DNA from 3 places in the Pseudoxanthomonas sp. 68-E7 genome. Region 2 is predicted to be linked to each of the others. Evidence: riboswitches for the same ligand, from Rfam matches in the RefSeq annotation. Region 2 holds a riboswitch; each other region holds the start of a gene.
What was found. Region 2 has a riboswitch for cobalamin ahead of AC3DE2_RS09970 (ribonucleoside-diphosphate reductase subunit alpha). Riboswitches for the same ligand answer to the same signal wherever they lie in the genome.
Positions count from the first base shown of each region.

Region 1 (6,532 bases), on a different contig from region 2:
ATCATCAGCAGTGCCAAAGCGATGCCCGAAAGGACCTGGGCGCGGTGGGAAGCCAGTGGCAGAACGGAAGCGGAAGGGGAAAGCGAGGTCATGACGTTCTCCTGATCAGGCGCCGATGGCGCGCCGGCGCCGGGCGGACCGCACCAGCGCATGCAACAGCAACGCGCTGGCGACGTAGACGAGTGTGGTCCGCACGAACAGCGGCCCCCATTGCCAGACCCGCGACAGGTACTGGGGCCATTCCGGTTGCGGATAGCGTCCTCCCATCCAGTAGAAGGCGCCATTGGAAATGGCGAACGACAACGAGGCGCAGGCCAGCGCGACCAGCAGCGCGCCGGACAGGCCACGCCAGTCCGCGCCCATCCGCGGCGCCCACGCGCGACCGCCGTACCACAGCACCGCATAGGCGGGCAGCAGGAAGGCATAAGCCGGGGTCACGCAGAAATCGCTGACACCGGCCAGTTCGATCGCGGCCCAGTCGATGGCCACGGCCAGACCCAACAGGCCCAGGAACGGCAGGTGTCCACGCAGGTACAGGCCACCGAGGAAGAACAACGCCATCGATGCGTCCGGCAGATGCAGGACATCGCCGAAATGATGGAAGCGCGTGGCGATCATGAAGGCGGCGAACGTACCGAGCAGGCCGAAATGGAGGGAACGCGACAGGGGTTTCATCAGGGTCTCCGCGCGGGGTTCAAGGAGTGACGGGCTGGTAACGCAGGGTCAGCAGCCAGGTGCGACCGGGCTGGTTGTACAGCGCGGCGGTTTCGTAGCGCTTGTCGAACAGGTTGGCCGCCGACAGTTGCAGGTTCCAGGACGGCGCGAATGCGTAGCCGACGCGCAGATCCGCCAGTCCGTAGCCGCCGAGGTGGGTGGTGTTGGCCAGGTTGTCGTAACGCTCCCCTGCCCCGGTCACGCTCGCGCCCACGCTGAACCGGCCGAAGCGGCGATCCGCGTCGATGCGCCCGCTGCCGCGCGCGCGGCGCGGCAGGACGTTGTCGTGGTTGGGATTGTCGCCATCGTTGCGCGGATCCAGCCGGGTCAGGCTGGCGCGCAGATCCCAGTCCGCCACGCGCACGCCGCCCTCGGCCTCGATGCCGCGGATGCGGGCGCGATCGATGTTGTTGGGCCCGCCGGAATCGCCCAGCGAGGCGTCGAAGGCAATCATGTCGTCGATGCGGGTGTCGAAGGCGTGCAGCGCCCAGCGGGCCTGGCCGTGTTCACCGCGCAGGCTCAGCTCGAAACTGCGCGACGTCTCCGGGCCCAGTTCCGGATTGCCGTAGCCGGGGAAGTACAGCTCGTTGAAGGTGGGCGCCTTGAACGCGGTGCCATAGCTCGCTCCCAGCCGCAGCCGCTCGGTGAAGTTCCAGCCCCACAGCAGGCTGCCGGTGGTCTCGCCGCCGAACTGGCTGTCGTCGTCGCGGCGCACGCCGGCCTGCAGCGAATGCTTGCCGAAATCCCGCTGCCACTGGCCGAACAGGCCACGGTTGATGCGCCGGTCGCGCGCATAACGGGTGTTGCTGTCGATCTCGTCACCGGACCAGTCGTAGCCCAGGGTCAACAGTCCCTCGCCCGCGTCGATATCGGCCTGCAGCGATCCGAGCCTGCGACGGGTGTCGAAATTGGAGGAATAGACGCCATCGAGGAAGTTCTCGCTCAGATCCGCGCTGGCGCCGACGCTGGCGGTGAGGCGCAGCCCGTCAACGGGCGCGTAGCGCACGCGTCCGCCGACCACCTGCTGGACCGTATCGGCTTCGTTGTTGAGGCTGCCGTCGTACTCGTTGCGTCCTTCCGCGCGGAACACACGCAGTTCGGCATCCCAACGTTCGTTGAAACGATAGCCGCCCTGCAGGCTCAGCGAGCGGCTGCGGTAGCCGTCGCGGTCGGGATCGAAGTTGCGGGTTCCCCGGTAGGCGTTGATGCCGTCGGTGTCCTCGTGCCCAGCCTGGACCGCGTACCACCCGCCGCGAGCGGAATCGCCCGTGCGGCCACCCACGCCAGCCGATATCCGGCGGGTGCGCTCGCTGCCGATGGCCGCGCTGAAGTTGGGAGTGAAGGCGCCGTGCGGACGGCGGGTGAAGATCTGGATCACGCCGCCCAGCGCCTCCGAGCCGTACAGGCTGGAGAATGGCCCGCGCACGATCTCGATGCGTTCGATCTGCTCGACCGGGATGTCCTGCAACGATGCGCCGCCGCTGGTGGCCGAACCCAGCTTGACGCCGTCCACCAGCACCAGCACGTGATCCGATTCGGTGCCGCGCAGGAACACCGAGGTGGACTTGCCGGGCCCACCGTTGTTGGCCAGCGAGAAACCGACGCGACCGGTCAGCAGATCCGGCAGCGAGGCCGGTTGCAGGCGTTCGATTTCGGCGCGATCGATGACGGTGACCGCGGCCAGGGCCTGATCCTGGGTCTGCGCGGTACGGCTCGCGGTGACCACCACGCCATCGAGATCGGTGGGACTGTCGGCGAACGCCGGCGCGACAAGGGAAAGGGAAGACAGCAACGACGCCGCCAGGCGATGGCGACGGAAGAACGATTGCGGATGCACTGACACACTCCTTGACCGCGCCTGCCCGCGCGGGAACGTTGGATGAGGACAGGCGGAAAGAGAGTGCTATGGCAGCCCGACAGGGATCGGGCCCCATGACATCGCCCACCGCATGTCACGCCGCTCAAAGGCCGGTCTCCGGGCTCGCGAGTGAAGCGTGGCCGTGGGCCGTGCTTCCGATCCGCGCCTTCCCATGCATCAAGCACAGTGGCTGTTTGCGGACCTTGTCTCGCCTACCGTTGCGGGGGCAGCTCCGGAATTGCCGATCATGCAAGCACGAACAGGCGCACCGGATTCCCGTTTCAACCACCGGCCAGGCCGGCGGTCACCTCAGGCGGCGCGAGTATAGCAGTTGGCGGGAGCGTCGCTCCGGTGCGCATCCGGCACCGGAGCGATGGCACGCGGGCCGTCAGCGGCCGGCGGGCGTGGCGGTGTCCTCGCGATGCAAGGCGACCGGCACCGACTTCACCCGGGCGTCCAGCGACTTGACCACGTCGGCGGTCAGGTCGTGGCTCATGTTGCCGGCCAGCACGGTGCCGCGATCGATCAGCACGCCGCAGCCGTGGCGCTTGTAGGCCTCGGCGATCACCGGCTGCGCGGCGTTGGAGATCTGCTCGAGGGTGGCCGCGCGCGTGGCCTCGATTTCGCGCGAGCGTTGCGCGGCGCGCTGCTGGACCGCCTGCGCGTCCTGTACCGCCCTGGTCTGTTCCGGCGTGAGCTTGTCGGGAGCGACCTTGCCACGCAATCCCAACCGCAGCAGTTCCGCTTCCGCGCGCTCCTTGTCGCGTTCGATTTCGGCCTGCGCATCGGTGACCAGCTTCTGCAACTGCGCGCCGGCGTCCTTGCCGGCGGCGGCGTTGGCGAACACCGCTTCGCGGCTGAGAAAACAGACGCCGGCCACCGCCGGGCCTTCCATCGACGCGACCTCATCGGCGGCATGGGCGGCGACGGCGGAGGACGCCAGCAACACGACCGCGGCGCAACGGGAAATCAGGGAACAATCAATCGACATGGCGATGTCCTGGATTCAAAGGGAGGGAAGGAAGAACGCTCAGGGCGCCAGCAGATCGCTGAACCGGCCCAGCGAGGCCAGGTGGAAATGCACCAGCGCCAGCCAGCCCTTGCGGTGCCAGTCGAGCACCACCGCGTCCGGCAGCGCGTTGAACTTCTCCGCATCGACCACGTGGAACCCATCGACGCTGGAGCGGCGGCCATCGGCAAAAGCGATGTTGGCGCTGCGTTCGATCAGCAGTTCCTGTTCGGCCAGGGCTGCGGTGAACCGGCGGGTCGCCTGATCCTCGCGGGTGAAGGTGTCGCAGAACTGCAGCGCCTGCCGGGTCAACTCGCTGGGCTGGCCGTCCTCGAACAGCGGACTGCCCTCCTCGCCCGACGCGATCACCGCGTCCGCGCCGGCATCGATGGCCAGCACGTAGCCTTCCGGATCCCGGGTCTGCACGAACACGAACGGATAGCGGCGCACATAGGCCGGCACATAGGCGTGTTCCACCCAGGCGTCTTCGACGACGAAACGGTTGCGACCGGCTTCCACGCCCAGCACCGCGATCGGGGTGTGGTCCGGGCCGGCGAACACCAGCGGGTAATTGCGCGACGCGGCGGCGAATTCGCCGATGACCACCGGCACGGAATTGCTGGCGGCGGCGAAACCGGCGCCGGTCGGGCGCACCCGCCATCCGGCGTGTTCGACCGAGGACAGTACGCGCGGTTCGCGGTAGAACAGCGGCCAGGCGCTGGCGTCGGCGCCGGCGGCGGGATTCGACGATTCGGTTTCGGAAGTCTGGGTCATGTCTTTTTTTCCATGGATTGCGTTGGCCGGATGCCGGAGCGGCTCACGCGGGCGGCTCGAACCTGCCGCGCATGGCGTACAGGAGCTGCTTGCCCTCGATGAAGGATTCGATGCACTCGCCGATGTCCTCCGGCGTCTGCCCAGATTGCCGCAGGACCATTTCAACCATGTGCCGGTTGATGTCCGAGTCGTGCTGTCCGCCCCAGACCTTGATCGGCAGGTAGAACCCCAGCGGAACCTTGCCGCGGGTGATCAGGACCGGACCGTCCGCCACCAGCACGATTTCGGCGAATCTGTCGGTGAACTTCCTCAGCGAGATGAAGCGTTCTTTCACGTCGGCATGTCTTGTTTCGGGAAACCGACCGCTTCCCCGTCGGGAAAGCGGTCGATCGCCGGGCTCAGAACCCGGCGTTGACCTCCAGCTGGAACACGTCGATGGCCAGCGGCGCGCCCATGATCTGCTTGGCGGCCATCCAGCGGCCGGTGAGCCAGACGTTGCGGTCGAAGGCATAGGCCGCGCCCAGGGTGTAACCCTTGGCGTTGGTGCCGCCCAGATGGAAGTTGGAGTCGTTGAACCCGTCCGGCAACGCGTCCGGTTCGATGTGCTTGTAACCCAGCCACAGCTGCCAGTCGCCGGCCTGCTTCAGCGCCAGATCCCCGAACGTGCCCTGCACCAGCCAGGCGGTGTCCCCGCTCTTGAGGTCGGCCACGGTGGGGGTGGCCCCGGCCGGCGCGGCCAGGTTGGTGACCAGGCCGCCGCGGGCGCGGGTCCACATCGCCTGCGGGTCGTAGGCGGTGTTCTTCAGCCAGTGGCCTTCCAGGCGCAGGCGGTGGTCGGCCAGCGCCGGGGTTTCCCAGCTCAGATTCACGTCCACCAGCTTGAAGGTCGAAGCCAGGCCCACGTACTGCGGCAGCGGAGTATTGGCAGGATCCAGCGGGTCCAGGGCGATGTTGCGCAGGAGCATGAGGGTATTGCCCTTCTGCATGAACGCCGGGCGGGTGCCGTCGGTGCTGCAGACTTCGGCGCCGGCGTACAGCGCGCACGGCGCCGAGTACTCGCCGGAGATGTTGCGGAACTGGTAATAGGCCAGCGCCGCGCGCAGGCGCTGGTCATCCCCGAAGCCCCAGTCCAGGCCCACCTGCAGGCCGTTGAGCCACTTGTCGCGGCTGGCTTGCTTGTCCTGGCTGGTGGCCGGGAAGTTGTCGGCCGAGTACTCCAGCGGGCTCAGGCCCAGGCTGGCGAACAGGGTCGGTCCGCCTGCGCCCAGGGCGTGTTCGTACCGGGCCGCCACGCCGTCGAAGTTCAGATCGTTGGAGAACAGGATGTCGGTGGACCAGTACGGATTGGCGAAACGGCCGCCGGTCAGGGCCAGTCCCGGCAACGGCGACCAGGTCAGCCAGGCCTGATCCAGCCAGGCGTCCTTCTTGGCCAGGCCTCCGCCCAGGGTCTGGGTGGTGGACACCGGGCTGGTGTCGTTGCCGGTGGCCAGGCGCACGCCGGCGCGGGTGTGTTCGCCCAGCTGCGCCAGCACGCCCAGGCGGGCGCGGATGCGCCAGGAGTTGTTGCGGTCCTGGCGGGTGTTGCGCAGCGGCGGCAGGTCCAGGTTGGTGTTGGGGTTGATGTCGTAGCCGGCGCCTGCGTTGATGCGTCCCCAATCGGTTTCGATGGTGCTGTTGCTTTCGGAGAACAGGCGCGATTCGTTGCGCACGCGCACGTCGCCGGTGAGCTGCACGCGCTGGGTCCATTCCGGTACCGCGTCGGGGGCGGCCCAGCGTTCGGCGCGGGCTTGCGCCAGCACCTCGGCCTTGAGCTCCTCGCGGATGCCTTCGCGCACGGACTCGGAAATGTAGGGCACGCGCACATCGCCCGGTTCCAGCGCGGGGCCGGCCGCGGCCGGCGTCCGCGCGGCGGCTTCGCGGCGGGCTTCGTCCAGCAGCGCCTGGCCCACTTCGGGGGTGAGCGCGCCGCTGTCGATGAGGCCGCGGATGAGCTTCATCATCGTGCTGTCGGGCGCCGGGGCGTCCTGTGCGTGGGCGGTGGACAGAACCAGGGCCAGGGCCAGGCCAGCGGCCAGGGTGGCCAGGGGCCGGGCGCTACGGGAGGGGGAACGGGTCATGGAGGGCTCGCAGGGAAAAGTCATCGGGAAAATGAAAAGCGGAGGGGCGGCGGTTTCAGC
Region 1 is NZ_JBYMTI010000002.1:159,079-165,610, forward strand. It holds gene AC3DE2_RS05360 (hypothetical protein) at 1-92, opposite strand, end outside; gene AC3DE2_RS05365 (hypothetical protein) at 106-675, opposite strand; gene btuB (TonB-dependent vitamin B12 receptor) at 695-2,551, opposite strand; cobalamin riboswitch at 2,663-2,899, opposite strand; gene AC3DE2_RS05375 (OmpH family outer membrane protein) at 2,961-3,563, opposite strand; gene AC3DE2_RS05380 (SapC family protein) at 3,603-4,355, opposite strand; gene AC3DE2_RS05385 (hypothetical protein) at 4,399-4,689, opposite strand; gene AC3DE2_RS05390 (putative porin) at 4,754-6,472, opposite strand; gene tolA (cell envelope integrity protein TolA) at 6,528-6,532, opposite strand, start outside.
Region 1: it holds a riboswitch for cobalamin, as region 2 does, so the genes downstream of both, btuB (TonB-dependent vitamin B12 receptor) here and AC3DE2_RS09970 (ribonucleoside-diphosphate reductase subunit alpha) in region 2, are expected to answer to the same signal.

Region 2 (6,532 bases):
AGTACTGCGGGTACAGCGGCAGCACGATCAACCGGCGGACGCCCGCCTCGCGCAGTTCGCGCAGGCGATCGGGCAGCGCCGGCGGGCCGTAGCGCATGGCGTCGACCACCCGCCAGCGCGGCAGGCGCTGCTGCAGCGCCTCGGCCAGGCGGCGGGTATGCACCGCCAGCGGCGAGCCTTCCGGCAGCCAGATTTGCGCGTACTTGTGGGCCGCGCGCGGACCGCGCAGCGGCAGGATCAGGCCGTGCAGCAGCGGCAACCAGATCCAGCGGCTGAGCTGGACCACGCGGGGGTCCTGCAGGAACTCGCCCAGGTAGCGCCGGACGGCGGGAGCCGTGGGCGCCTCGGGCGTGCCTAGATTGACCGCGATCAGCGCGGTATCGGGTGCGTCGGGCATCCGCGTATTGTGGCAGAGCGCGCCGGCGCGGACCGCTGCTTCCTTTCAATGACGATGTTCGAGCGGGTCGATGGACGGTGCGCGCAAGCCGGAATCCTCAGCGCCGATTCATTCGACTGCACCTATTTTCAATCGGTTGCAGTAAATTTCTGCGAATCCACCTTCGGAGCGCCCATGAAACGCCGCCATTCCCGCCTGCTCATGCTGCCGGCAGCGACCCTGCTGGCCACCGCCCTGTTCGCCGGCCAGGCCCTCGCCGGCCCCAAGGAAGACGAGCGCGCCACCAACGCGGTGCGGGTGCTGGATGAAATCCGCCGCATCCCCGAGGAAGGCATCCCCGACAAGCTGCTGGACGAAGGCCGCGCCATCGTGGTCATCCCCGACACCCTCAAGGCCGGACTGGTGTTCGGCGGCCGCCGCGGCCATGGCCTGATGTCGGTCAAGAACCCCGACGGCACCTGGTCGCAGCCGGTGTTCGTCAAGCTCACCGGCGGCAGCATCGGCTTCCAGGCCGGCGTGCAGTCCTCGGACATCGTGCTGGTATTCCGCAACGACCGGAACCTGGACAACATCGTCAACGGCAAGATCACCCTGGGCGCCGATGCCGGCGTCGCCGCCGGTCCGGTGGGCCGCAACGCGGCGGCCGCCACCGACGGCCAGCTGAAGGCCGAAATCTGGTCGTGGTCGCGCGCGCGCGGCCTGTTCGCCGGCGTGGCGCTGGACGGCGCCGTGTTGCAGATCGATGACGAAGCCAACACCGCGGTCTACGGCGGCGGCAGCACGCCGCGCGCCATCTTCGAAGGCCGGGCCGGGCATCCTTCCGGCGCCGTGGTCGGTTTCCGCGACCAGCTCGAGGAAGTGACCGCCGCCGCCCGCGCCGCGCGCAGCGGCCGGTCCGCACCGGCCCCGGCCGCCACCGTCACCCCGGCGACCGCGGTCGCGCCCGCCAGCACCGCGCCGGTCGCCGAAACCGCGCCGCTGGGCCAAGCCCCGGCCACGGCCCCGGCACAGTCCGGTTTCCAGCCGGTCGCCGAAGGCGAAATCCGCACTGAACCGCTCAACGGCACGCCGTAAAAAAGCGAAAACTCCAGCGCGCGCCCGGGATCTCCGGGCGTGCCTGCGCTATGCTGATCGCCTGAATTTCATTACTCAACGCACGAGAAGACCATGGGCGGTTTCAGCATCTGGCATTGGATCATCGTTCTGGTGGTCGTTCTGTTGATCTTCGGCACCAAGCGCCTGCGCAACGTCGGCCAGGATCTGGGCGAAGCGGTGAAGGGCTTCAAGAAGGGCATGCACGACGAGGACAAGCCGGTCGAACGGCTTGACGATCAGTCGCAGTCCCGCAACAGCGAGTCCAGCACGTCCAAGGATCGCGACAACTCGCAGCAGTAAGCGCGGTCCCCTGCCGCCATGTTCGACATCGGTTTCCCCGAACTGGTGGTCATCGCCATCGTGGCGTTGATCGTCCTCGGCCCCGAGCGCCTGCCCAAGGTCGCGCGTTTCGCCGGCCTGTGGGTGCGCCGCGCGCGCGCGCAATGGCATTCGGTGAAGGACGAACTGGAACGCGAACTGGCCGCCGACGAACTCAAGCGCAGCCTGCGCGACACCGAGGAAGCGCTGCGCGAGACCGAACGCAAGGTCCGCGAGAGCGCGGCGGAGACCGAACGCGAGTTCGACGATCTGCGCGCCTCGGTGAAGGCGCCGGCATCCGCATCGACGCCGGAAGAACCCGAGCCCGCCCCGCCAGCGGACGCGGAAGACGTCCCCCTGTCCCACGGCAGCAGCGATGAACCACGACGCACCTGAGGATCAGGCCGAAAGCAGCCTGATGGGCCATCTGCTGGAACTGCGCACGCGGCTGATGCGTGCGTTGCTGGGCGTGGTGATCGTGCTGGTCGCGCTGCTGCCCTTCGTGAAAACCCTGTACAGCCGGCTCGCGCTGCCGATGCTGAGCCAGCTGCCGGACAACCAGTCCGCGCAGATGATCGCCAACGATCCGACCTCCGGCTTCTTCGCGCCGATCAAGCTGGCCTTCTTCGCCGCCATGTTCCTGACCGCGCCGTGGCTGCTGTACCAGGCCTGGGGTTTCGTCGCGCCCGGCCTGTACCGCCACGAGAAGCGGCTGGCGTTTCCGCTGCTGGTCTCGTCCATCGCGTTGTTCTACGCCGGCTGCGCGTTCGCCTATTTCCTGGTGCTGCCCGGCGTCTTCCACGCGTTGATGATGTTCACCCCGGACATCGTCACCATCGCGCCGGATCCCGGCAAATACCTGGACTTCGTGCTGGTGATCTTCCTGGCCTTCGGCGTGAGCTTCGAGTTGCCGGTGGCGCTGGTGATCCTGGCCCTGCTGGGCTGGGTCACGCCGCAGCAGCTGCGCCAGGGCCGCGGCTACGCGGTGGTCGGCATCTTCATCCTGGCCGCCGTCATCACCCCGCCGGACGTGGTTTCGCAGCTGATGCTGGCGATTCCGATGTGCCTGCTGTACGAGGCCGGCATCATCGCCGCGCAGTGGGTCGCGCCCAAACCCGACCGCGACGATTCGCGCACGCCGCGCGACGCCTGAGCGCGCACGCCTGCGCCTGAATTCCTCTCCACATCGCTGAAGACGGGCGCCGGATCCATTCACGGTAGGCCGCTGCGAAGGTTCATCCTGGCTTTGCCAGACTCGACCGCGCTGTTGCGAACGAGAAGGAAAATCGATGAAAAAACGTCTGGGCGCGCTCGGCCTGCTGGGCCTGCTGACGGCCTGCCAGCCGGAACACCCCGTTGAGACCGCGCACGCCACGCCCGCTCCGCCGGTCGCGCCGCCACCGGTTTCCGATGCCCAGGCGTCACGCATCGCCCTGCAGGCCCAGTTCGTCGACGAGGCCCTGGGCGTGGCGATCCTGCCGTTGCCTGGTTTCACCCTGCGGCGTGATTTCCGCCGCGACTACCTGGCGACCGACGACTGGAAAACCTTCGCCGAACCGGACAGTCGCGGCAAGGCCGTGGCCGCGCTGGTCCTGGACGGCTCCAACGAGATCACCGCGGCGGAAGTGCGGCTGGGTGTCAGCGACGATCCCGATGCGGTGGCCGCCTGCCTGGAGGTCTCCGACTCGGCGCTGCCTTCCCCGCGCGACGAGATCCGCGTCGACGGCCAGCCGTTCCGTCATTTCCGCGCCAGCGATGCCGCCATGAGCCACTACCTGACCGTCGACGCCTATCGCGCGGTGCGCCAGGACCGCTGCTACGCGATCGATCTGCTGATCGTCGGCACCCGTCCGGAAGTCTACGATCCGCCGCGCACGCCGCCGTTCGACACCGCCACCGCGCAGGCGCGGCTGCGCGAGGCATTGGCCGCCATCCGCTTCGTGAAGTAGCTGATCCGTGAAACGCCTGCCACTGCGAGAGGCGGCGTTCCACAGCTGGCGCGGCACCACATTTGGTGTTGACGCTCACATTTCCCCCCACTATCTTGTGGCCGTCGGTTCTCCCGGTCGCACGCCGGGGGATGAAAAGGGAAGCCGGTCGAATGCCGGCGCTGCCCCGCAGCGGTAGGTGGAAACGAACCCGTCATTGGCACTGAGGCGCCCTGCCTTGGGAAGCGACGGGCTAGGAGGAAGCGAGGCTTCCGCGTCCACGAGTCCGAAGACCTGCCGACAGCCGCGCGCCGCACACCGCGCGGTGCCGGCCGCGGAATCTCCGGGGGGAGATGGCTGGTGAAGCAGGCCCGCCGTCCGTCGTTCCGGTCGCGGCCCCTGCGACGCCGCTTCCCCACCCTGTTGCTCCATCCGGCCTTCCGCTGCCTGCGAGGGACAGGCCGCCGCGTGCATCACGCATGGAGGAAGCCCCGTGGCCCCGACCGATACCGCCGTCGCCGAAACCGACGTCCCCCCGTCCCAGAAGGACGCATTCCTGTTGACCCCGCCGCCCACCGCCACCGCGATGAGCGTGACCAAGCGCAACGGCAGCCGCGAGCCGGTGGATCTGAACAAGATCGTCCGCGCCGTGCAGCGCAGCTGCGAGGGCCTGCACGCCATCGACCCGATGCGGGTGGCCACCCGCACCATCTCCGGCCTGTACGACGGCGCCAGCACGCGCGAACTGGACGAACTGTCCATCCGCACCGCCGCGCTGCTGACCGCCGAGGAGCCCGAATACAGCCGGCTGGCCGCGCGCCTGCTGGCCAGCTACATCGCCAAGGAAGTGACCGGGCAGGAAATCCACGCGTTCTCGCAGTCGGTCGCGCGCGGCCATGAGGTCGGCCTGATCAACGATCGCCTGCTGAACTTCGTGCAGACCAACGCGCGCAAGCTCAACGACGCACTGGACGCGTCGCTGGACCTGCATTTCGACTACTTCGGCCTGCGCACCCTGTACGACCGCTACCTGCTGCGCCACCCGCATACCCGCAAGGTCATCGAGACCCCGCAGCAGTTCTTCCTGCGCATCGCCTGCGCGCTCAGCGAGGATGTCGCCGAGGCGCTGGGGCTGTACCGCCGCATGGGCAACCTGGACTACCTGCCCAGTTCGCCGACCCTGTTCAACGCCGGCACCACCCACGAGCAGCTGTCCTCGTGCTTCCTGCTGGACTCGCCGCAGGATTCGCTGGAGTCGATCTACCAGCGCTACGGCGACATCGCCCAGTTGTCCAAGTTCAGCGGCGGCATCGGCGTGAGCTATACGCGGGTGCGCTCGCGCGGTTCGCTGATCAAGTCGACCAACGGCCATTCCAACGGCATCGTGCCGTGGCTGAAGACGCTGGATTCCTCGGTCGCGGCGGTCAACCAGGGCGGCAAGCGCAAGGGCGCGGCCTGCGTCTACCTGGAAACCTGGCATGCCGACATCGAGGATTTCCTGGAGCTGCGCGACAACACCGGCGACGAGTCGCGCCGCACCCACAACCTCAACCTGGCCAACTGGGTGCCGGATCTGTTCATGAAGCGGGTGGAGGCGGATCAGGAATGGTCGCTGTTCGATCCGCGGGTGGTGCCGGAACTGACCGACCTCTACGGCGAGGCGTTCGAGCAGGCCTATCTGCAGGCCGAGACCCAGGGCAAGGCGGCCAAGGCGGTGCCGGCGCGCAAGCTGTACGCGCGGATGATGCGCACGCTGGCCGAGACCGGCAACGGCTGGATGACCTTCAAGGACAAGTGCAACCGCGCCAGCAACCAGACCCTGCGCGCGAACAACGTCATCCACCTGTCCAACCTGTGCACCGAGATCCTGGAGATCACCTCGGCCGAGGAAACCGCGGTGTGCAACCTGGCCTCGATCAACCTGGCCCGCCATTTCGACGAATACGGCGATTTCGACTTCGAGCGCCTGGCCGAAACCGTGCGGCTGGCGGTGCGCCAACTGGACCGCGTGATCGATCTGAACTTCTATCCGATCGAATCCGCGCGCCGGGGCAACCTGCGCTGGCGTCCGGTCGGCCTGGGCTGCATGGGCCTGCAGGACGTGTTCTTCCGCAAGCGGCTGGCGTTCGACAGCGCCGAGGCCCGCACGCTGTCGCAGAAGATCGCCGAGACCATCTATTTCCATGCGTTGGAAACCTCGTGCGAACTGGCCGAGGAACGTGGCCGCCATCCATCCTTCGCCGATACCCGCGCGGCCGGCGGCGAGCTGCAGTTCGACGCCTGGAACGTGGCGCCGCAGGACATGGCGCGCTGGGACGCGCTGCGCGGGCGCATCCGCGAGCACGGCCTGCGCAACTCGCTGCTGATCGCGATCGCGCCGACCGCGACCATCGCCTCGATCGCCGGCTGCTACGAGTGCGTGGAGCCGCAGATCTCCAACCTGTTCAAGCGCGAGACCCTGTCCGGCGACTTCCTGCAGGTCAACCGCTACCTGGTCGCCGAGCTGAAGCAGCTCGGCCTGTGGACGCCGGAGATGCGCGATGCGATCAAGCTGGCCGAAGGATCGATCCAGGGTGTCGCGGAAATTCCGGAACCGCTGCGCCAGGTCTACCGCACCGCGTGGGAACTGCCGATGCGCTCGCTGATCGACATGGCCGCCGATCGCGGCGCCTATATCGACCAGTCGGCTTCGCTCAACCTGTTCATGGAGAGCCCGAACATCGGCGCGCTCTCGTCCATGTACATGTATGCGTGGAAGCAGGGCATCAAGACCACCTACTACCTGCGCTCGCGT
Region 2 is NZ_JBYMTI010000003.1:418,313-424,844, reverse strand. It holds gene hemH (ferrochelatase) at 1-397, opposite strand, end outside; gene AC3DE2_RS09995 (lipid-binding SYLF domain-containing protein) at 599-1,471, shown strand; gene tatA (Sec-independent protein translocase subunit TatA) at 1,565-1,792, shown strand; gene tatB (Sec-independent protein translocase protein TatB) at 1,811-2,206, shown strand; gene tatC (twin-arginine translocase subunit TatC) at 2,187-2,963, shown strand; gene AC3DE2_RS09975 (hypothetical protein) at 3,100-3,759, shown strand; cobalamin riboswitch at 3,848-4,054, shown strand; gene AC3DE2_RS09970 (ribonucleoside-diphosphate reductase subunit alpha) at 4,325-6,532, shown strand, end outside.

Region 3 (6,532 bases), on a different contig from region 2:
AGCAGCAGCAGGGTTTCCAGCACTTCGGTGCTGGCGCCCAGGCAATCACCGGAAATGCCGCCCAGCCGGCGTTTCCAGTACCACGCGGTCAGCGGCGCCAGCAGCAGGCAGACCAGCAGCGGCGGCGCCAGCCACAGGCTGATCGCCGCCAGCGCCACGCCCCAGGCCCAATCCCAGTACGCGCCTTCGTTGCGATACCAGGCGAAGCGTTCGGCCATGCCGGCGTGCAGCGGCGGCAACCAGCGGCTCCACAGCAATGTGGTGGCCCAGCGCGCCCAGGCCGGCACCAGCAGCACGCCCCACAGCCATGCACCGTCGGCCAGTTCGGCGAGCAGCACGAACTTGGCCAGCACCTGCAGCACGATCGTGACCACGCCGAACACGCCCATGTGCGGATCCTTCAGCACCTCCAGGAACCGCTGCGGATTGCGGTGCGCCGCGCCGAAGGCATCGGCCACGTCGCCCAGGCCATCCAGGTGCAGCGCGCCGGTCACCCATACCCACGCGATCAGCGCCAGCAGCCCCGCCAGCCATGGCCGCATGTCCAGCGCCCACAGCGGCAGGACCACCAGCACGCCGATCAACACGCCCACCAGCGGGAAGTAGACCGCGGTGCGGCTGAGTTCCTCTTCGCGGAAGTCGCGCAGCTGCGGCGTGGGCAGGCGGGTCAGGAACTGCACCGCCAGGATCAGTTTGCGCACGCTCATGCCTGCCTCACCTCGATCAATTCACCCCACAGGCGATCCGCCGCGTCGGTCTGCACCCGCAGGCGCAAACGGGTGCCGTAGTCGATGCGTATCGCCCACAGCGCGGCCAGCGGCAGGCCGCAGGCCAGCGCCAGTGCCAGCCGCAGCGGGCCGGCGTGGCTGACCACCAGCACCGGTGATGCCTCATCCAGCGGCGCGAGCGCGCGCAGGGCGCGATCGATGCGCGCCTGGAAGTCGGCCCAGGGTTCGGCGTTGGGTGGCGGGTACGCACCCGGATCCTGGTAGAACGCCTGCAGCGCATGGCGCGCAGCGTCGTCCACCGCGATCGCGTCGCGATGTTGGCCATCCCAGTCGCCGAAATCCCATTCGGCCCAGTCTTCGACGACATCCACGGGCATCGCCTGCGCAGTCGCCAATGCCCGTGCGGTGTGCAGCGCGCGCTGGCGCGGCGAGCTGATCACCCGCGACCAGGCGACGCCCGCGCAACCGCCACGGACCGCATCGGCGGCGCCTGGCAGCAGCGGCGAATCGGTGCGTCCGTCGAAGTGGCCGGCACGTCCGGTCGAGGCGTGGCGCACCAGGTCGAGGATCATGGCGCTTCGTCGCGCCCGGAAACCGCGGCTTCGGCGAACGTCGCCATGCCGGCGTGCAACGCGCAGGCCAGCCGCAACAGCGGCAGCGCCAGCGCCGCGCCGCTGCCCTCGCCCAGCCGCAGATCCAGGTGCAGCAACGGGCACGCGTCCAGCGCCGCCAGCACCCGCGCATGGCCGCGCTCGGCGGACTGGTGCGAAAACAGCAGCCACGGCCGCGCCTGCGGTTGCAGCGCCACCGCGGCCAGCGCCGCCGCCGAGACGATGAAGCCGTCCACCAGCACCGGCACGCCGCGCTGCGCGGCGGCGATCATCGCGCCGGCCATCGCCGCGATTTCCAGTCCACCGACCCGACGCAGTGTTTCGCGCGCGGGCGCTTCGGCGGCGGCGATGTGGGGGCGGTGCAGCGCCAACGCATCCGCGATTACCTGCTGCTTGTGGGCGATGCGATCGCCCTGCAATCCGGTGCCCGCGCCGACCAGTTCCTCCAGCGGCAGATCCGCCAGCACGCAGGCCAGCGCACTGGCGGCCGTGGTGTTGCCGATGCCCATCTCGCCGAACACGAACAGATCCGCATCGCCCGCCGCCTCGACCGCGCGGCGCCCGGCGGCCAGCGCGTGTGCGAGTTCGTCCTCGCTCATCGCCGCTTCGACGCTGAAGTCGCGGGTACCGTGGCAGGGCTTGTCGGCGTGCACGCCGGCAATGGCCTGGCTGGCCCGGGTACCGGCATCCACCAGCGACAGCGGCAGGCCGAGTTCACGCGCCAACACCGAAATCGCCGCGCCGCCGTTGGCGAAGTTGTGCAGCATCTGCACCGTGACCTCGGACGGAAACGCGGACACCCCCTGCGCCGTCACGCCATGATCACCGGCGAACACGATCACCGGCACCCGTGTCGCCACCGGGCGATCCCGGTGCTGCAACGCCGCCAGTTCGATCGCCAGGGTTTCGACGCGCCCGAGCGATCCCTGCGGCTTGGTCAGCTCATCCTGGCGCGCGCGCGCGCGTTCGCGATGTTCGGGGGAGGGCTGCCGGCAGTCGGCGTGGATCCAGTCCTGGGACACGTGCGGGTTTCTTTCTATGGAGGAGAGTCGCGATTCTACGGGAGGCGTGACCGCCGCCCGGCCGCGCGCCGAACCGGGTCCGCCGTCCGGCTCCCGCCGGACCGGCTTCTGCTAGAATCGCCGCGCTTTCTGGTGACCCGCGGGCGGTTCCGCCCCGGGTTGAAACGGGAAGCCGGTGAATCCGCATGCGCCGCCTCGGCGCCGACGCGGGTGATTCCGGCGCTGCCCCCGCAACGGTAAGCGAGCCAGGCCTGGGCATACGCCACTGTGCATCCGCACGGGAAGGCGCCCTGGCCGGCGATGGTCGCCATCGCACTCGCAAGCCCGGAGACCGGCCCGAAAGAACGACTGGTTGCGACGCGGCGGGCGTTGCGGCGGCGAGCGCCGTGCGTACGGTCGTTTCCGCTGTCTTCCCGTTCCCGCGTTGCCGCCTCCCCCTCATGCCGCGCGGGAGCGCGCGGCGCATGGAGCCGACTGCAATGCCACATCTTCGTACCCTGTCCCTGGCCGTCGCCCTGGCCCTGCCGGGCCTGGCCCTCGCCCAGGACGCCACCCAGCTGGACGACGTCGTCGTCACCAGCACCCGCACCGCGATCGCGCTGGAAGACAGCCTGGTGCCGGCGCAGGTGATCGACCGCGCCGACATCGAGCGCAGCCAGGCGTCCTCGCTGCAGGATCTGCTGCGCGGTCGCGCCGGCATCAACCTGACCAATGCCGGTGGCCTGGGCAAGCAGACCTCGCTGTTCCTGCGCGGCACCAACTCCAGCCATACCCTGGTGCTGATCGATGGCGTGCGGGTGAACTCGGCCGACTTCGCCGCCGCCGCCATCCCGGACCTGCCGCTGGCGCAGATCGATCGCATCGAGATCGTGCGCGGCCCGAATTCCAGCCTGTACGGCTCCGAGGCCATCGGTGGCGTGATCCAGATCTTCACCCGCCGCAACCAGGGTGGCTACGCGCCGCACTTCCAGGTCGGTGGCGGCAGCAACGGCCTGCGCCAGGCCAGCGCCGGTTTCGGCGGCGGCGGCGAGCGCGGCTGGTTCGGCGCCGATGCGTCCTACCAGCGCACCGATGGCATCAATGCCTGCCGTGGTTCGATTTCACCGGGCAGGGGCTGCTACGCCGACGAGCCGGATCGCGACGGCTACCGCAACGTCTCGGCCAGCCTGCGCGGTGGCTACAAGCTGACCGATACGCTGACCGCCGAAGCCAGCGCGCTGCGCGCCGAAGGCGCGAACCGGTACGACGGCTACTACAACTACACCGAGAACGTGCAGCAGGTGTTGAACGGCAAGGTCCGCTACGTGCCGACCGATCGCTTCGCCCTGACCGTCAACGTCGGCCGCAGCGACAACGAGACCGACAACTACCGCAACGAAGTCGATCACGACAGCACCCACAACACCCACCGCGACACCGCCAGCGCGCAGGCCGACATCGGCCTGGGCCTGGGCCAGTTGCTGACGGTCGGCGCGGACTGGTACATCGATCACCTCGACAGCACCACCGACTACGCCGCCGACAGCCGCCGCAATACCGCCGGCTTCGTCGAGTACCAGGGCAAGTTCGGCGCGCATCAGTTGCAGGCCAGCGTGCGCAACGACGACAACGAGCAATTCGGCAACCACACCACCGGCAACCTGGGCTGGGGCATGCGATTCGGCAAGGGCTTCAAGCTCAGCGCGAGCTACGGCACCGGCTTCAAGGCGCCGACCTTCAGCGATCTGTACGACCCGTGGAGCGGCAACCGCGACTTGGAACCGGAAAAGTCGAAGAGCCTGAACGTCGGCATCGCCCAGAACGGCGACGCCTGGCACTGGGCGCTGGATCTGTATGAAACCCGCATCGATGATCTGATCACCTACGACGGCAGCCGCTTCGCGATGGTGCAGGTCGACGAGGCGCGCATCCGCGGCGCCGAATTCACCGTCGACGTAACCCTGGCCGGTTGGGATCTGTCCGCCCAGCTCAGCCACACCGACCCGCGCAATCGCAGCGCCGCCAACAACGACAACCTGCTGCCGCGCCGCGCGCGCAACACCGGCCGCATCGACGCGGATCGCGCGTTCGGCGACTTCCGTGTCGGCGCGACCATCAACGGCGCGGGCTACCGCTACGATGAACTGACCAATGCGACCCGCCTGGGTGGCTTCGCCACCGCCGATCTGCGGCTGGAATACGCGGTCACGCCTGAGTGGACGCTGCTGGCCAAGGTCGACAACGTGTTCGATCGCGAGTACGAAACCGTCGGCTGGTACAACCAGCCGGGCCGCGAGTACGGCCTGAGCCTGCGCTACCAGCCCAGGCGCTGAGCGCGGCGCCGCATCGAAAAGCCCGGCAATCGCCGGGCTTTTTTAGGCACCTGTAGGAGCGACATCAGTCGCGACCACCAGGAAAATCGGGGCCTTCAAACCAGGAGGCCCCGGGCGGATCATCCCGACGTCGGGAGACGAATCTGCGCAGATCGGGGGATGCGGTCGCGACTGACGTCGCTCCTACAAGGAAAGATTCGGCGACTCGTCGAACAACCCGGGTTGTTCCGCCACCTCGCCGCGCTCGCGGAAGCCGGACAAGCCGACGCCCACCAATCGGTACAGCGTGTCCGCCGGCAGGTCCACGCGATCGCGCAATGCCAGCGCGATCGCGGTGAACTCTTCCATGTTGGCCGGCGGCGCCTCGGGGGTGAAGCTGCGGGTGAGGATGCGGAACTGGGCGGTCTTCAGCTTCAGCACCACGGTGCGGCCGATGCGATCGGTCTTGCGGGTCGCCTCCCAGGTCTTGCCGGCGAGGCGGCGCACCTGCTCGTCGATGGCCGACAGCGGCACGTCGCGCTCGAAGGTGTCCTCGGAAGAAATCGACTGTACCGGCTGGTCCGGCTCCACCGGGCGCTCGTCGACGCCGCGCGCGCGCCGGTACAGGCTGGCGCCGAAACTGCCGAAGCGCTGTTCCAGTTCGGCCTGCGGATGCTCGCGCAGCTCGCCCACCGTGCGGATGCCCAGCGCATGCAGCTTGCCCAGCATCACCTTGCCCACGCCGGGGATGCGTTCCACCGGCAGCGGGGTGAGGAAGGCCTCGACCTGCCGCGGCCGGATCACGAACAGGCCATCGGGCTTGCGCCAGTCCGAGGCGATCTTGGCGAGGAACTTGTTCGGCGCCACCCCGGCCGACGCGGTCAGGGCGGTCTCTTCGCGGATCTGCGCGCGGATGGTCTCGGCGATGGCGGTGGCCGAAGGCAGCCCGGTCCGCGATTCGGTGACATCCAGGTAGGCTTCGTCCAGCGACAGCGGTTCGACCAGATCGGTCTGGCGCAGGAAGATCTCGCGCACCTGCCGCGACACCGCCTTGTAGCGGACGAAATCCGGCGGCACGAAGATGCCGTCCGGGCACAGCCGCTCGGCACGCACCGCCGGCATCGCCGAACGCACCCCGAACGTGCGCGCCTCGTAGGACGCCGCGCATACCACCGAGCGAGTGCCGCGCCAGGCGACGATCACCGGCTTGCCACGCAACGAGGGATCGTCGCGTTGCTCCACCGACGCGTAGAACGCGTCCATGTCGATGTGGATGATCTTGCGCATGTCGACGGTATTGTAAGAGACCTTCCGTCACCGGTCCGGTCAAGATTCTGTAGGAGCGGCGTCAGTCGCGACAGCGGGCTCGTGGGCGTCAGGGAAAAGCTCGCGACTCACGTCGCTCCTACAGGAAAGACCACCTGTTAAAGCGGGTTAATGCCCGCACTCTTCCTTGTAGAAGCGACGTCAGTCGCGACACCGGATTCGTGGACGCCAGGGAAGAGCTCGCGACTCACGTCGCTCCTACAGGAAAGACCGCCGGCTATGACGGGTATCGGCCGGCAGGCATCCGGGGCGAGATGCCGGAAATGTCTGCACTCTTGCTTGTAGGAGCGACGTCAGTCGCGACACCGGATACGTGGACGCCAGGGAAAAGCTCGCGACTCACGTCAATCCCGCAGCACAGGATCCTGGATCTGGGCGGTGACCAGCCGGCCCAGCGTGGCGAGGGCGTTTTCGGCGCGCGCATCCAGCGGGTGCCCGTGGTTGAGGCGGATGCAATGCCGGAACGCGCGGCTGGCCGAGAACATCGGTCCGGGCGCAAGGCTGATGCCCTGCGCCAGTGCCTGGCGATGCAGCAAGAGCGCGTCCACCCGTGT
Region 3 is NZ_JBYMTI010000001.1:88,019-94,550, reverse strand. It holds gene cobS (adenosylcobinamide-GDP ribazoletransferase) at 1-707, opposite strand, end outside; gene AC3DE2_RS00445 (histidine phosphatase family protein) at 704-1,300, opposite strand; gene cobT (nicotinate-nucleotide--dimethylbenzimidazole phosphoribosyltransferase) at 1,297-2,361, opposite strand; cobalamin riboswitch at 2,475-2,715, shown strand; gene btuB (TonB-dependent vitamin B12 receptor) at 2,841-4,673, shown strand; gene dinB (DNA polymerase IV) at 4,857-5,939, opposite strand; gene AC3DE2_RS00425 (aminotransferase-like domain-containing protein) at 6,323-6,532, opposite strand, start outside.
Region 3: it holds a riboswitch for cobalamin, as region 2 does, so the genes downstream of both, btuB (TonB-dependent vitamin B12 receptor) here and AC3DE2_RS09970 (ribonucleoside-diphosphate reductase subunit alpha) in region 2, are expected to answer to the same signal.